3 regions of the Micromonospora sp. NPDC048842 genome follow, and region 1 is predicted to be linked to each of the others. Evidence: riboswitches for the same ligand, from Rfam matches in the RefSeq annotation. Region 1 holds a riboswitch; each other region holds the start of a gene.
The links. Region 1 has a riboswitch for cobalamin ahead of AB0C19_RS00040 (acyl-CoA thioesterase). Riboswitches for the same ligand answer to the same signal wherever they lie in the genome.
Positions count from the first base shown of each region.

Region 2: it holds a riboswitch for cobalamin, as region 1 does, so the genes downstream of both, AB0C19_RS26175 (prenyltransferase/squalene oxidase repeat-containing protein) here and AB0C19_RS00040 (acyl-CoA thioesterase) in region 1, are expected to answer to the same signal.
Region 3: it holds a riboswitch for cobalamin, as region 1 does, so the genes downstream of both, cobN (cobaltochelatase subunit CobN) here and AB0C19_RS00040 (acyl-CoA thioesterase) in region 1, are expected to answer to the same signal.

Region 1 is NZ_JBEZGK010000001.1:5,028-9,647, forward strand. It holds gene AB0C19_RS00025 (nucleotidyltransferase domain-containing protein) at 1-131, opposite strand, end outside; gene AB0C19_RS00030 (nucleotidyltransferase domain-containing protein) at 131-802, opposite strand; gene AB0C19_RS00035 (zinc-dependent alcohol dehydrogenase family protein) at 1,031-2,023, opposite strand; gene AB0C19_RS00040 (acyl-CoA thioesterase) at 2,133-2,645, opposite strand; cobalamin riboswitch at 2,774-2,988, opposite strand; gene AB0C19_RS00045 (copper resistance protein CopC) at 3,150-4,620, shown strand, end outside.
Region 2 is NZ_JBEZGK010000023.1:12,356-16,975, reverse strand. It holds gene AB0C19_RS26180 (prenyltransferase/squalene oxidase repeat-containing protein) at 1-1,947, opposite strand, end outside; cobalamin riboswitch at 2,040-2,169, opposite strand; cobalamin riboswitch at 2,222-2,344, shown strand; gene AB0C19_RS26175 (prenyltransferase/squalene oxidase repeat-containing protein) at 2,449-3,882, shown strand; gene AB0C19_RS26170 (ABC transporter substrate-binding protein) at 4,097-4,620, shown strand, end outside.
Region 3 is NZ_JBEZGK010000016.1:28,691-33,310, reverse strand. It holds gene AB0C19_RS22030 (MFS transporter) at 1-316, opposite strand, end outside; gene AB0C19_RS22025 (helix-turn-helix domain-containing protein) at 375-1,334, shown strand; gene AB0C19_RS22020 (hypothetical protein) at 1,390-1,566, opposite strand; cobalamin riboswitch at 2,097-2,226, shown strand; gene cobN (cobaltochelatase subunit CobN) at 2,506-4,620, shown strand, end outside.

The DNA of each region.
Region 1 (4,620 bases):
GCCCGCAGATCCAGATCGGAGTCGATGGACGCGAATCCGTACAGATGCGCACCGCTGACGGTGGCGAACAGCAGCGGACGGGGCAGGACGCAGGCTGCCTCGGCGGCCCACGGCGGCACCTCGGTGGTCACTACAGGTTCCTTTCCCGTACGGCCGTGAGCAGCCGATCCACGTCAACCCGGTCGGGTTGGTCGGGCAGCGTGGTGGTGGCGGTCGCGTCGGCGAGCTCAGCCAGTAGGTCCGCCGCCCAGGCGGCAACCTCATCCCAGGGCAGCTCGCCACGCCGCACCGCGAGCAGCCGGTCACGCAGGTGACGAACGTCGACCAGCACCTCCCCGGTACGCAGCACATGCGCCCCGGCGACCAGCAGCCGGATCATGTGCATGGCCTGCTTGTGGTTCGTCTCGCCGGTGCGCTCACGGCGTGCCGCCACTCGGTTGAGCTGATCCCGGGCGTAGTTGCCGTAGGTCTCCGCCACCCGCCTCGACAGAAACGCCTGCCGTGCGGCCAGCAACCATTCCCCGTCGACGGTGATTCTCTCGACCAGCGGGGACCAGAGCACCTCCAGGACTGTCGGGTTGCCCTGCAGGGCCAGGACGCAGAAGCGTTCGAACTCCCAGGAGAACTGCTCCACCGCCGGACCGTCGAGGTGAGTGGGCGGCTTGTCGAGGTGCCAGAACGCCCGCGTGGGCGCTACATAGACGCCACGCCGGTCGTAGTCGGAGTCCCGGTCATGCAGCCCGTACGCCCGCGACCCGACCACAACGGCGAGAACCGTATGCCGCTCAACAAGATCGATCACGCCCGGGACGCTACCCAACCACCGCCCCGCACGCGCCACCCTTTTCGAGCACTCCGCGTCCGTGAGGTTCGGCTCTTCGACGAAGAAGTGCTCATGGTGGTCCGGCCAACCTGCGACCCAGGCCCGTACTCGTCGCCGTAGAGCACGAATCTCGGCATGGGCAGACGTCACCGGAGCGACAACCAGGATCCCAGTGCTGACCCCTTCGGTGTGAACGAACGGCTCGGCTCAACCAGGGACGTCCACGACGACCTTGCCCTCGGCGGTGCCGTCGGCGACCAGCCGATGGGCGTCCATGACCCTGTCGAGCGTGAACGTGCGCGGATCCAGTCGCGGGCGCAACGCACCAGCGTCGGCCAGCGTCGCGATCTCGCGCAGGATGTCGCCGTGGTGTTCGCGGCCGCGCCCGGTGAGCATCGGCAGCAGGGTGAACACGCCGGAGTAGGTCGCGCCTCGGAACGACAGCGGGGCGAGCGAGTGTGAGCCCCAGCCCAGCGCGCTGACGACGTGCCCGTGGTAGGTGCGTACCGCCGCGAACGACGCGTCGAGCGTCGCGCCGCCGACGTTGTCCATCACGATGTCGAAGCCCTCGCCGCCGGTGTACCTCTCGACGTACTCCTCGACCTTGCTCGCTGTGTAGTCGATCGGCACCGCGCCCAGACTCTCGATCACCCGCAGGCTCGCCGGCCCGCCAGTGGCATACGCCTCGGCGCCTCTCGCCTGGGCAAGCTGCACGCCCACGTGTCCGACACCGCCGGCACCGCCGTGCACCAGGACCTTCTGCCCGGCGCGGACTCCGGCCCGGTCGACCAACCCCTCCCAGGAGGTGACCGCCGCCAGGGGCAACGCGGCGGCCTCCCGCATCGAGAGGCTCCTCGGCTTGTGGGCCAGCAGTCGAGCGTCCACGGCGGCGTACTCGGCCAGCGAGCCCTGGAGGTCGCCGACGCCCCCGCACAGCCCGTACACCTCGTCTCCCGGCTCGAAGCCGGTCACGTCCGCGGCGACCGCCGCGACGACGCCGGCGAGGTCCAGGCCGAGCACCGCAGGCAGCTCGACGCGCGCGTGCGCGGCCTTACCTGCCTGGATCTTCGTGTCGAGCGGGTTGACCCCGCTGGCGATTACCCGCACCAGCACCTGCCCGCGCCCGGGGATGGGTTGATCGATCTCCTCGACCGTCAGCGGAACGTCGAACTCCCGCAGCACCGCAGCGCGCATAACCATCCACACTCTCCGTGATCGAGGCTTCACGTGGACGCTATCCGACCGGATAGGCGGCGGGGCGGGTTCCTCGGACCGCGCCAGCGCCGCAACGGGCGGGCCCGAGCGCGGGTCAGTCGTCTTCGGCGCCGTCGAGCAGCGCGCGTCGCAGCGCCAGTCGGTGCTTCCGACGGATCTCCGCCTCCCGGTACCGTCGCCGGTCTCCGTCGGTCTCCGGTAGCAGCGGTGGCACCGTCCGAGGCTGGCCGTCGTCGTCGATGGCGACCATGACCAGGTGGGCGGTGGCCACGTCGGTGGGCGGCACCGCCCGGTCCCACCGGTCGGCGGTCACCTTGACGGCCACCTCCATCGAGCTGCGGCCGGCCCAGGTGATCCGGGCATCGACGTGCACCACGTCACCGACCCGCACCGCGCGGAGGAACGCCGTCTCGTCGATGGCGGCGGTCACCGCCGGCCCGTCGGAGTGCCGGGCTGCGACCACACCGGCGACGGAGTCGATGAGGTTGAGGATCCGGCCGCCGTGCACCGTACCCATCAGGTTGGTGTGGTGCTGGTCCATGATCTGCGAAAGGGTCAGGTGCGACGCCGACGGCGCGCGGCCGGCGATGGTGGTGGTGTCGTGCACAGCGGTAGTCCGTCCCTCGGGAAACCACACCGCCGGGTCACGGACACGCTGACGAGGACCTGGCCGTGCACCACACGCGCGGCCCGTCACCCGCTCAGCCCACCCGCGAGACCGACGGCAGCGCACACGGTTGTGTACGCGGCGCCGGCAGGTCTTCGGACTCGCGGGCCTGACCGGTCGCGCCGGTCGCCTACTGGCCGTCGCTTCCCAGGCCACTGGCCCAGTGCTGATGACGGCGGTCGTTCCCACTCACCGCTGCGGGGCAGCCCCGGATTTTCACCGGGTTCCCTCTTACGACGCCCCGCCGGTCACGACGGGGCGAACCAGCGCCGTCGGCGAGCATAGCTGGCCAGGGAATGTGTCCACCCGGGGCGTCCTGCCGCGGCGACGGATGACCTGATCGTCAACTTTTGCCATCTGAGGAAGAAGATCGTCAGCTCTTGAAAAAAGTCTCGCGAGGGTGAGGATATCCAGATGCGTCGTCTCCCCCAGACTTGCGGGCGGGTGGTCTCTGGCCTCCTCGCGTTCCTCCTCGCCTCGGCTGTCGCTCTCCTCGCGTCCGCCCAACCCGCCGCAGCGCACGGGACCCTCGCCATGTCCACACCGGCGAGCGGCGCCACAGTGCGCGAGCCGTTGACGGAGGTGCGGCTCTACTTCACCGAGAAGGCCGCCGCCAACGCGTTCTTCACGATCACCGCCCCGGGCGGCGTCCGTGTCGACAACGGCTGGTCGTATGGGGAGCCGAAGCCACTGGACAAGCCGGTACGCGAGTACTTCCTGGTCAATGGGCAGTTCGAGCCACGGGAGTACACGACGGGGTTCCCCGCGGTGGTGTCCGTCGCCCACCTGCCCGCCAAGGGCCAGTACTCGGTGAGCTACCTGTCGGTCGCCTCGGACGGCGACACCGTGCGGGGCACCCTGACCTTCCGCTACGACGGGCGGGTGACGGCAGCGCCGAAGGGGTGGAGCCCGCCGTCGACCCAACCGGACCCGGCTCTGGTGGCCGCCACCGAGCAGCACAACTCGTCCGGGCAGGCCTCGGCGGTGCCGACCACCGCGGACGATCCGTCGACCCCGCCGGCTGCGGCGGCCCCGTCGACCGGGTCGACCGAGGAGAGCGGTCCCGGGGCACTGGTCTGGGCCGGCTGGGCGGCGGCGGTCGCGGCGGTCGGGGCGGTGGCCGGGTTCGTCGTCTGGCGTCGCCGATCCGCCGGCACACCCACCGGCCGGGGCCGTACCTCGGCGGCGACCTCCGGTCGACGCGGCGGTGGCGCCCGTGCCACGAACAGGGCCGGCGCTGGCAGGACCGTCGGCGGCAAAGCTGCCGGGGACAAGACCGTCGGGGGCAGGGCCGGCGCTGGCAAGACCGTCGGGGGCAAGACCGGCGCGGCGACCGGCGTCGTCGCGCGTACCGCGAGCGACAAGCGGCGGCCCGCCACAGTGCCGGCGGCGCGCAAGGGCGACACGGTCGTCACGGCCCGCGCGGGCGTTGCTGTCGATCCGACGCCTACCGATCAGGTGACCGAGGCCCTCGCCAGCACGGACGGCGAGGCGACGGTCGACACCGGATCACGGCCCGACACGGACCTCGCCGCCGCGACGCCTGGGTCCCGGTTGAGCAACACCCACCTGGCGCTGCTCGTCGGCGGGCTGGTGATCGCTCTGCTGGCCGGGTTCGGGTTGGCCCGTATCGGCACCGCCGACGAGAGTCCGGCGACCGGCAATTCACGACCGTCGGCCGGTGGACCGTCCGACTCGGGGCAGGTGGGCTCGGCGACCGACGGGCACCAACACCCGGCCGGTACGGGGCCGCACACGCATCGGGGTGACGACGCGACGGGCGCGACGCTGGCAACCGGCACGACGGTCAGCGCCGGTGGGTACACCCTGCAACCGCTGGAGCGGTCCCAACCCCCCGGTGTACCCGCCGACTACCGGTTCCGCATCGTCGGGACCGACCGGCAGCCGGCAACGA
Region 2 (4,620 bases), on a different contig from region 1:
CACCGATGTGGCGTACCGGTAGTTGCCGGCCCCGGCGCAGCCGGCCTGCATGTCGAGCTTGGCGCAGGTGACGTCACCGAGCGCGGCGATCAGGTCGTGTCCGCCGAAGGCACGCGGGTCGTACCCGGTGACCTGGGCGAGGAGGGCCACCTTGCCGATCGCGCCGCCAGCGGCGTAGTCGGTACCGATGCCGAGCCACGTGTCGACTGTGAATCCGCTGTCGCCGACCGCGCCGCCGCCGCGCAGGAACTCGACGATCGCCCGCAGCTTGGCGTCGTCCCCGCCGGTGGCGGCCAGGGCGTAGGCGCCGTCGATGCTCAACCCGAAGTCGGGGAAGCCGGGGAACGACTCGTAGTACCTGCCGTCGATCAGGTTGGTCGACGCGACGAGGTAGGACACCCCCTTGACCAGGTCGGGTCGCGGCCCGGCCGGCGGTGGCGGCGCACCCAGGCTGGCCAGGTTCTTGCCGGCCAGCGCGAGCGCGGCACCGGTCGTGGCGGCCAGGTCGGCGTCCGGGTTGCTCGGGTCGGGGCTGAGCCCACCGCCGGTGGTGATCCGGCCGACCAGCAGGCCGGTGGCGGTAGCGGCCCGGTCGGCGAGGCCCAGCACGGCGAGGGCCTGCGCGGCGTACCCGGTGGAGTAGGTGTCGGTGACCCCCGCGCCGGCGTACGGCTGGTAGCCGCCGTCGGGCTCCTGCGCGCCGGACAGGAACGCCTTTGCCGAATTCAGCGCCGCGTCGTGCCCGCCGAGTGTGTGCAGCGCCAGGACGGCCAGGGCCGTGGCGGCGAGGTCCGGATCACAGGCATCGGTCGGGCTGAGCCATCCGCCGGCGAAGGCGCCGGTCGCACACTGCTGCGCTGTCAGCCGGGAGACGGTCGCGGCGGGCGGGGTGACGCCGGCCCGCTTGAGCGCGAGCAGCGCGCTCGCGTGGCTCATCGGGCCGGCGGATCCGGCGAAGTCACCGGCAGCGGCACAGCCAGCGGCGATGTCGGTCGCGGCGCAGACGTGGTCGGTGAGCGTGGCGATCAGATCCCGGCCGCCGAACGCACGGGGGTCGCCGCCGATGATCGTGGCGAGGAGCGCGAGGTCGGCGACGTTACCGGCGTGCGGCGCGGCGGTGTCACCGTTGGGGAAGATCGCGGCGTCGACGTGCGTCCGGAGGTAGTCGACGACCTTCGTCAGGGTCTGAGCCTGACCGCCGGTCCCGGCCAGCGCTGTGGCGACGGCGATGGTCCGGTGGTAGTCGACACCCCAGTTGTCGACGTGGTCGCCATCGGTCAACTGCCCCACCAGGTAGCTCGCGACGGCCTTGACCTGGGCTTCCGTCGGCCGCGCCGGTTCGGGTGTCCCCGTCGGGGTCGCTGTCGGGGTCGCTGTCGCGCTCGGGGTCGGGCCGCTCGCGCGCACCGACGCGGGGGTGAAGCTCGGCGCCCCGGTGGAGCCGCCGATGTCGGTGCCGCCGAAGACCCACGCCTCGACCTCGCCCGGCCCCGGTCGCTGCGCCATCGCCCCGAGTGGACTGTAGGTCCAGTGGTCCTGCCCGGCCGGGGCGATCCAGTAGGACCAGTAGGCCGTCGCTGGCGGGGTCAACTGGCACGCCTCGTCGGCCGGCGTCGGGCGTTCGGCGCCGGCGTCGAAGGCGGGTGAGCCGATCCGGCAGATGAACCCGGGCCCGTCATGGGCGGTGCCGGTCGTGGTGAAGCCCGCCTCGTGCAGCAGGTCCAGACCGGTGGTCGGGGCGGCGTCGCAGCCCCGCAGCAGCGGCCCACCCCACGCCCCGAAGTCGACCACCACGATCGCGCCCTGGGTGGGGGTGCACGCCTCCAGCGGATCGGCGAGCGCCGCACGGGTCGGCACCACGAGCGCCAACGCGCCGAGCAGCACCGCGGCGACGAGCGCCAACCACGGCGCGGGAGTCCGCGACGTTCGACTGACCAGTGGGGACATGGCGACTCTCTCAGGGGTAGCGGCGCAGGCGCGGACGCGGACCCCGAGGACAAGTCCCGGAAATCTGGCTCCGCGCCGTGTACCTCGACGGCGCTGCGGTGCTCTATCCAGCCAGGTAATCCGACTCGTCCCGATTGGGACCTACGGCTGCGGGCCAGCGCCGGACTTTGACCGGCTTCCCCTGACTGCTGGATCGCGGTCATCGGACCACAGCAGCAACCACCCCGTCAACGCGAGAACGTGTCATGTACCTAACAGCGCGCGGTAGGGACTTCCTCCCATACGGTGACCGCGTCATCGCGTGGGGGAACCCGGTGGAAATCCGGGGCTGACGCGCAACGGTGAGGACGGTTGGCCGTCCCGAGCCCGACTACCCACGTGGTGACGCAGCACCTGCGGTATCCGTCCCACGCGTCCTGCGGCCGGCCCGCCCCGCTCCGCCGGCTCTCCCGTTGGGCCCCGGGTCGAGGCAGTCGTGCCCCGTACCCCCAAGGAGACCCGATGTCCTCGCGCCTTTCCTCCGGCAGTCGCCGGAGACGTCTCGCGACGGTTCCCGCCGCCGCGTTGATCGCCACTGTCGTCGCTGTCGCGACCGGTGCCGCACCGGCCGCCGCGACCTCGACGGCGGCGCAGATCGCCACCGCCAAGACCAACGGCGTCGCCTACCTGCGCACCCTCCAGGCAGCCGACGGCAGCTACGCCAGCGGCGGGCTGTCGAACGAGTGGGTATTCAGCGCGTTCGCCCCCGCCGGTGTCGCGGCGGTGGACGTCTACCCCTCCGGCGACACGACAAAGAACGCCCGCACCGTGTACCGCAACCAACTCTCCGCCGCGTCCTGGCCGAGCACCTCCCCTGTCGTCACCGACTACGAGCGCGGTGTCCTGAACGCCTATGCCGCCGGCATCGACCCCGCTCGCGTCTCCCCCGCCCGCAACCTGATCGCCGACACCATCGCCTACTGGCAGACCGGCTCGGCCGGCTACTACGGCCCGCCGGCCAACGTCAACGGCACCGTATTCGCCACCCTCGCCCTGGCCGGCGCGAAGACCCAGGCCGGTGCCGCCCGCGTACCGCAGGCGCTCCTCAACCTGTCGGTCACCCGGATCCGCAACAACCAGCACAACGACGGCGGCTGGACCTTCACCCAGGCCGAGGGCAACCCCAGCCAACTCGCCGCCGCCAGCGACATCGACATGACCGGCGCCGCGATGGCCGCCCTCTGCGTCGCCGGTGTCCCCAACACCGACACCGACGTCGTGCAGGCGAAGAACTTCCTCAAGGGCAAGCTCGTCAACGCCTCGGGCGCCTTCACCTCGATGTTCGGTGTCAACACCGACTCCAACGCGTGGGCCGTCTCCGGGCTCAACGCCTGCGGCATTCCCAGCCAGGGCTCCGATTTCACCACCACCGCCGGCAAGACCCCTATCGACTTCCTGCGGGCCCAGCAGCTGACCGGCGGCGGTTTCAAGTACCTGACCACAAACACCACGCCGTCGGCGTACGCCTCCATCGACGCGGTGCGGGCCCTGGCCGGCGCGGGCTACACCGCCGCTCCCCCGACCCCGGTCACCGCCGGCGCGCCCACCTGGGTCGCGGCGAGCGGATTCACCGCCGGCACCGCCACCCGGCTCGCCGTGATCATTGACAATGGCAGCGGCAGCATCAAGCCGTGCGCGGTCACGCTGACGCCGACCGCCGCCACCACCACCCTCGGCACCGTGCTGGACGCCGCCATCAGCGCAGCCGCCCCCAGCGGCTGCGTCACCGCCCTCAACCCGACCAGCGGCACCGGCACCATCACCTCGATCAACGGCCTGGCCAACAGCGGCTCCTCCACCTGGAAGGTGTCCAGGGACGGGGGGACCCCGGCCACCGCGACCCGTGGCACGACAGTGACAGTGGGCGACACCATCTACCTGCGCTACGGGGTCTGATTGTCGTCCGGGCGCTGACGTGGCCGGCGGCGGCTCACCCGCCGCCGCTGGCCACCCGCCCGACTGATGGTCGGTTGTTGATCAGCGACATGCTGCATGTCTCTGGTAATTGCCAAAGACTTGCAACTGTGTCACCGTGATGATCAACGGTTGCGGCGCCGCGCCCACCCGACAAACGATCCTCCCCACACCACAGGAGCCCTCTGTGACCCGGATGCGTCCGACCTTCCGACGCCTCGTGGCGTCGACCGCGGCGGCGGGGATGCTCGTCCTCGCCGGGTGCTCGGCCCCTGCCAACCCCGACGGCTCAGCCGGCGGCGCGACGCTTGTCGTCGCCACCTCCGACGAGCCGGACGCGTTGAACCCGGTGCTCAACTACGGCGTCGACGGCGCCTCGCTGATCTTCGACGGCCTCGTCAGCCGGGACGCCGACAACCGCCTCGTCGCCGGTCTGGCCACGGCGTTGCCGGAGCTGTCACCCGACGGCCGCACAGTGACCGCGAAGCTCCGCGACGGCGTGCAGTTCCACGACGGAAGCGCGCTGACCGCCCAGGACGTCGTCTTCACGTACCAGGCCGTGCTGGATCCGACCGTCGACTCGACGCTCCGCTCCGACCTGGACATGGTCGAGTCGGTGACCGCGCCCGACGCGGCAACTGTGGTGTTCCGGCTGCGCTACCCGTACGCGCCGTTCCTACAGCGGCTCACCCTCGGCATCGTGCCGGCGAAGCTGCTCAG
Region 3 (4,620 bases), on a different contig from region 1:
CGTCCACGAGGATGGCGCCCACGAGCACGGCGAGGACCAGGGCGCGCGCGGCGGCCATCGCCATGATCAGGCGCCGGCGGTCAACCCGGTCGGCGAGGGCACCGGCGGGCAGTGAGAACAGTAACCAGGGCAGGGTGTTGGCCAGGGTGGCGCCGGCGACCAGCGCAGGGGAGTCCGTCATCGAGAGGGCCGCCAGAGGCAGTGTCAGCTTGACGACGCCGTCAGCCAGGTTGGTGATGGCGGCACCGGCCCACAGAGCGTTGAAGTTCCGCGTGCTCACTGTCGTCGGGTCGCCTGGCTGAGCATCGCTGTGCATGGCCAGGAGCTTGCGACATCCCGCGGCGCCGCCCTAGAGTTTCGACTGGAGGCGAAACATGGCGGTGTTCCTGGTCGACGCCGAAGTGATGGCGCAGGCGCGTTTCGGCACCTCGCAGCTCACCGAGACGTTGGGGGCGCTGAATATCCTGCGCAGGGCCCAGCCGCTTCCGTGGCATCGGGTCTGGCGGGACCAGCATGTCGATGCCTTCCAGGGCTATCTCGACGGTGACCCGGTGACCCGGGCCATCCTGGCGCACGCCATGTCGTCCTCCTGGATGGCCGACTTCCTGACGGTGCCGCCCGCCCGTCCGGACATGACGCTGGACGACGAACTCGTGGAGCTCGAGTCGCTGCCGGATGACCGAATCCGTGCCGATCTGGCCCACGTACGTTCCCCGCTGGCCCCGGAACTGCGCGCTTCGGGGTTGGCGAGTCGGACGGCCGCTCTGGTGCGCTGGGTCTGGCACCACACGATCGAGGCGGACTGGCCGCGCCGGCAGTCGGTGCTGCGTGCCGACGTGGTGTCCCGGATCTCCCGGCTGGGCCGGGACGGATGGTCCGGGGTCATCAACGACATGCGGCCGGGCATGCGCTGGCTGGGCAACGGCCGGCTGCAGGTCGAGGAGCGGCCCTACCCACCGTCCGACGTGCGCGGCGGGACGCTGACGTTCTTCGCGGCCCACTGCCGGGGAGGCTGGATCTCCTGGAGGTTGCCCGACCGCTTCGGGATCGTCTACCCGGTGACCGGGGTCTTCACGGAGGCGGCTCTCACCACCCCGGATCCACTGCGCCGCCTGCTCGGAAACGCACGGAGCACGATTCTGGTGCAGGCGGCTGAGCCGATCAGCACCACGGCCGTGGTCGCCGCGACCGGGCTGCCGCTCGGTACCGTCGGTGGTCACCTGCGCGTGCTGACGGATGCCGGTCTGCTCCAGAAGCGCAGGTCGGGCCGGGAGGTCCTCTACTGGTGGACGGATGCGGCCCGGACGCTGGTGGCCGGGGCCTTATCGTTCTGACGGGACCCGGCGTGTCGGCCCATGCTGCCCGCACTCGGTACCGGGAGGGCCTGGATCAGGCGCCCTCGACGGCCGAGGCCGTCCTCCGGCCGGCGCAGATGTGCCGGCGGCGGGTAGAAGCATCGCAGTCACCCTTGAAGGTCAGCGCGCCGGGCTGGAGTGTCAGCATGAGGTTCTGCGCCAGGTCGACGGCCTCCTGTGCGAGGGGGAGGAGGCGGGCGTGGTCGGTCATAGCTGGCGGCTGCGATCCCAGAGCGAGCTGAACATCTCGTCGAATATCGGGGAGAGGCCGGAGGGGTCAGTGCTGCGCTCGATGACCGTCGCCGGGCAGTCGACGCCCCGCATCTGCGGTAGGTAGTGCTGAACAACGCAGAGCCGGTCATCGATCAAAGCACGTTGGCGCGAACGGGCTCGTCGTAGACGCCGGTCGTCCCGACCTTGCCATGATGCACAGCCGTCTTCTCGGCTGGCTGTCGCTGACCCGCCACCCGCGCCGATTTGGGCACGAGTAGCCCAGGGCTGACCGGGGCGGACTGAATCGTCCACGACATCAGCTCCAAAGGGCGTCGCACCCGCACTGCCCCCGGCAGGGGACCACGCCGCCAACGACCAACCAGCCCAGCAGCCCGCCGCAGCGGCGGACGACAACCTCGCGCGCCGATATTTCCGCAGGTCAATGTGGTGAGAACGGGCGTGCGACGGCGGGGTCCGCGTTGACCGGCGACGCGGCGGTGTGGCAGCATTCGCGGCCTGACGGCAGTGAAGGAAGTCGGTGCGATTCCGACGCGGTCCCGCCACTGTCACCGGGGAGCGATCCCCCCTCGTGAGTCACGGCCGTGTGTCTGCGGTTGGAAGGCCGGGGGAGAGCGTCGATCCGGAAGCCAGGATACTTCGGCCGTCGGACGTACCCCAGGGCGTGGACACCCGAGGAGGACCCGATGACGCACGGCGTCTCATTCATCGACGATTATCGTCGTATCGCGCTCCAGGCAGTGCATTCCAAGGGCACCGGCCACCGGCACCGCTGAGCTGATCGCCCGGCGCTGACCGGCCCCGACCCATGCGTCGGTGCGCCGTTCGCTCGGGCCGTCGTACCGGCTGACGCCGTACCCACCCGTATCGCCCCGGTCGCCTCAGTGAGGGCCCAGGGCGTCACTTTCCGGAGCCTGCCGTGCGCATCCTGCTGCTGTCCACCGCCGACACCGACCTGCTGGCCGCCCGCGCCAGCGGCGCCGACTACCGGTTGGCCAACCCCGCCCGAGTTACCGCCGAGGAGGTGCCCGCCCTGCTCGACGAGGTCGCCCTCGTCGTCGTACGCCTGCTCGGCGGTCGGCAGGCGTGGCCGGACGGCCTCGCTGCGGTGCTCGCCACCGGCGTGCCGACGGTGGTCCTCGGCGGTGAGGCGCTACCCGACGCGGAGCTGATGGCCATCTCCACAGTGCCATCCGGGGTCGTCAGCCAGTCGCTGGCGTATCTGACGGAGGGCGGCCCGGACAACCTCGGGCAGTTGGCCCGGTTCCTCTCCGACACGGTGCTGCTCACCGGCGAGGGGTTCGCCGCACCCACGCCCACCCCTGCGTACGGGGTACACGGCGAACACCCCGCCGCTCCGGACCGGCCCACAGTGGGGATCGTCTTCTACCGGGCGCATGCGCTGGCCGGCAACACCGACTTCGTCGACGTGCTCGCGGACGCGGTCCACAGAGCTGGCGGCAACCCGCTGCCGATCTTCTGCGGCTCGCTGCGCGGGCTGACCGCGGGCACCGGCCCACTCGGGCTCTTCGCCCGCTGTGACGCGCTGCTGGTCACGGTCCTCGCGGCCGGCGGCGCGGTCGCCGCCGACGCCTCCGGTGGCGGCGACGAGGACGCCTGGGACGTGGGCGCCCTGGCCGCCCTGGACGTGCCGGTCATCCAGGCCCTCTGCCTCACCAGCACCCGCGCGCAGTGGGCCGACAGCGACGCCGGTCTGTCCCCCCTGGACGCCGCCATGCAGGTGGCCATCCCCGAGTTCGACGGCCGGATCGTCACAGTGCCGTTCTCGTTCAAGCAGATCGACGCCGACGGCCTCTCGGTCTACGCCGCCGACCCCGAGCGGGCCGCCCGGGTCGCCGGGATCGCGGTGCGCCACGCCCGGCTGCGGTACGTGCCGCACGCCGACAAGCGCGTCGCCGTGGTGCTCAGCTCGTACCCCACCAAGCACTCCCGGGTCGGTAACGCCGTCGGGTTGGACACCCCGGCCTCGGCGGTCCGGCTGTTCGCCGCGCTGGCCGAGGCCGGCTACGACCTGGGTGACACGCCACCGCCGGACGACGGCGACGCGCTGATCCACGCGCTGATCGCCGCCGGTGGTCACGACGTGGAGTGGCTCACCCCGGAGCAGTTGGCCGCCGCCGAGGCCCGGATACCGGGGCCGACGTACCGGCGCTGGTTCGACCAGGTCCCGGCCGAGCTGCGCGAGCGGATGCGGGAGCACTGGGGTGAGCCACCGGGCGAGCTGTACACCGAGGGCGGCGACATCGTGCTCGCCGGGCTGCGCTTCGGCAACGTGGTGCTGCTGATCCAGCCACCCCGCGGCTTCGGGGAGAACCCGATCGCCATCTACCACGACCCGGACCTGCCGCCGAGTCACCACTACCTGGCCGCGTACCGCTGGCTGGCCTCGCCGGCCGCGGACGGCGGCTTCGGCGCGGACGCCGTGGTGCACCTGGGCAAGCACGGCACCCTGGAGTGGCTGCCCGGCAAGGGCCTCGGTCTGGCCGCCGGCTGTGCGCCCGACGCGGTCCTCGGCGACCTGCCGCTGGTGTACCCGTTCATCGTCAACGACCCCGGCGAGGGCACCCAGGCCAAGCGGCGGGCGCACGCCGTGGTCGTCGACCACCTGGTCCCGCCGATGGCCCGTGCCGAGACCTACGGCGACCTGGCCAAACTGGAACAACTGCTCGACGAGTACGCGACAGTGCAGGCCCTCGACCCGGCCAAGGTGCCCACAGTGCGAGCCCAGATCTGGGACCTGGTGCGCGCCGCCGAACTGCACCACGACCTGCACGCCGAGGCGATGCCCGACGCGGACGACTTCGACGACTTCGTGCTGCACCTCGACGGGTACCTGTGCGAGGTCAAGGACGTCCAGATCCGCGACGGGCTGCACATCCTCGCCGACGCTCCCACCGGCGAACCCCGGGTCAACCTGGTCCTGGCGGTGCTGCGCGCCCCGCAGATCTGGGGCGGCGCCCGGGCCCTGCCCGGCCTGCGACAGGCACTCGCCGTCGCGTACTCCCTCGACGAG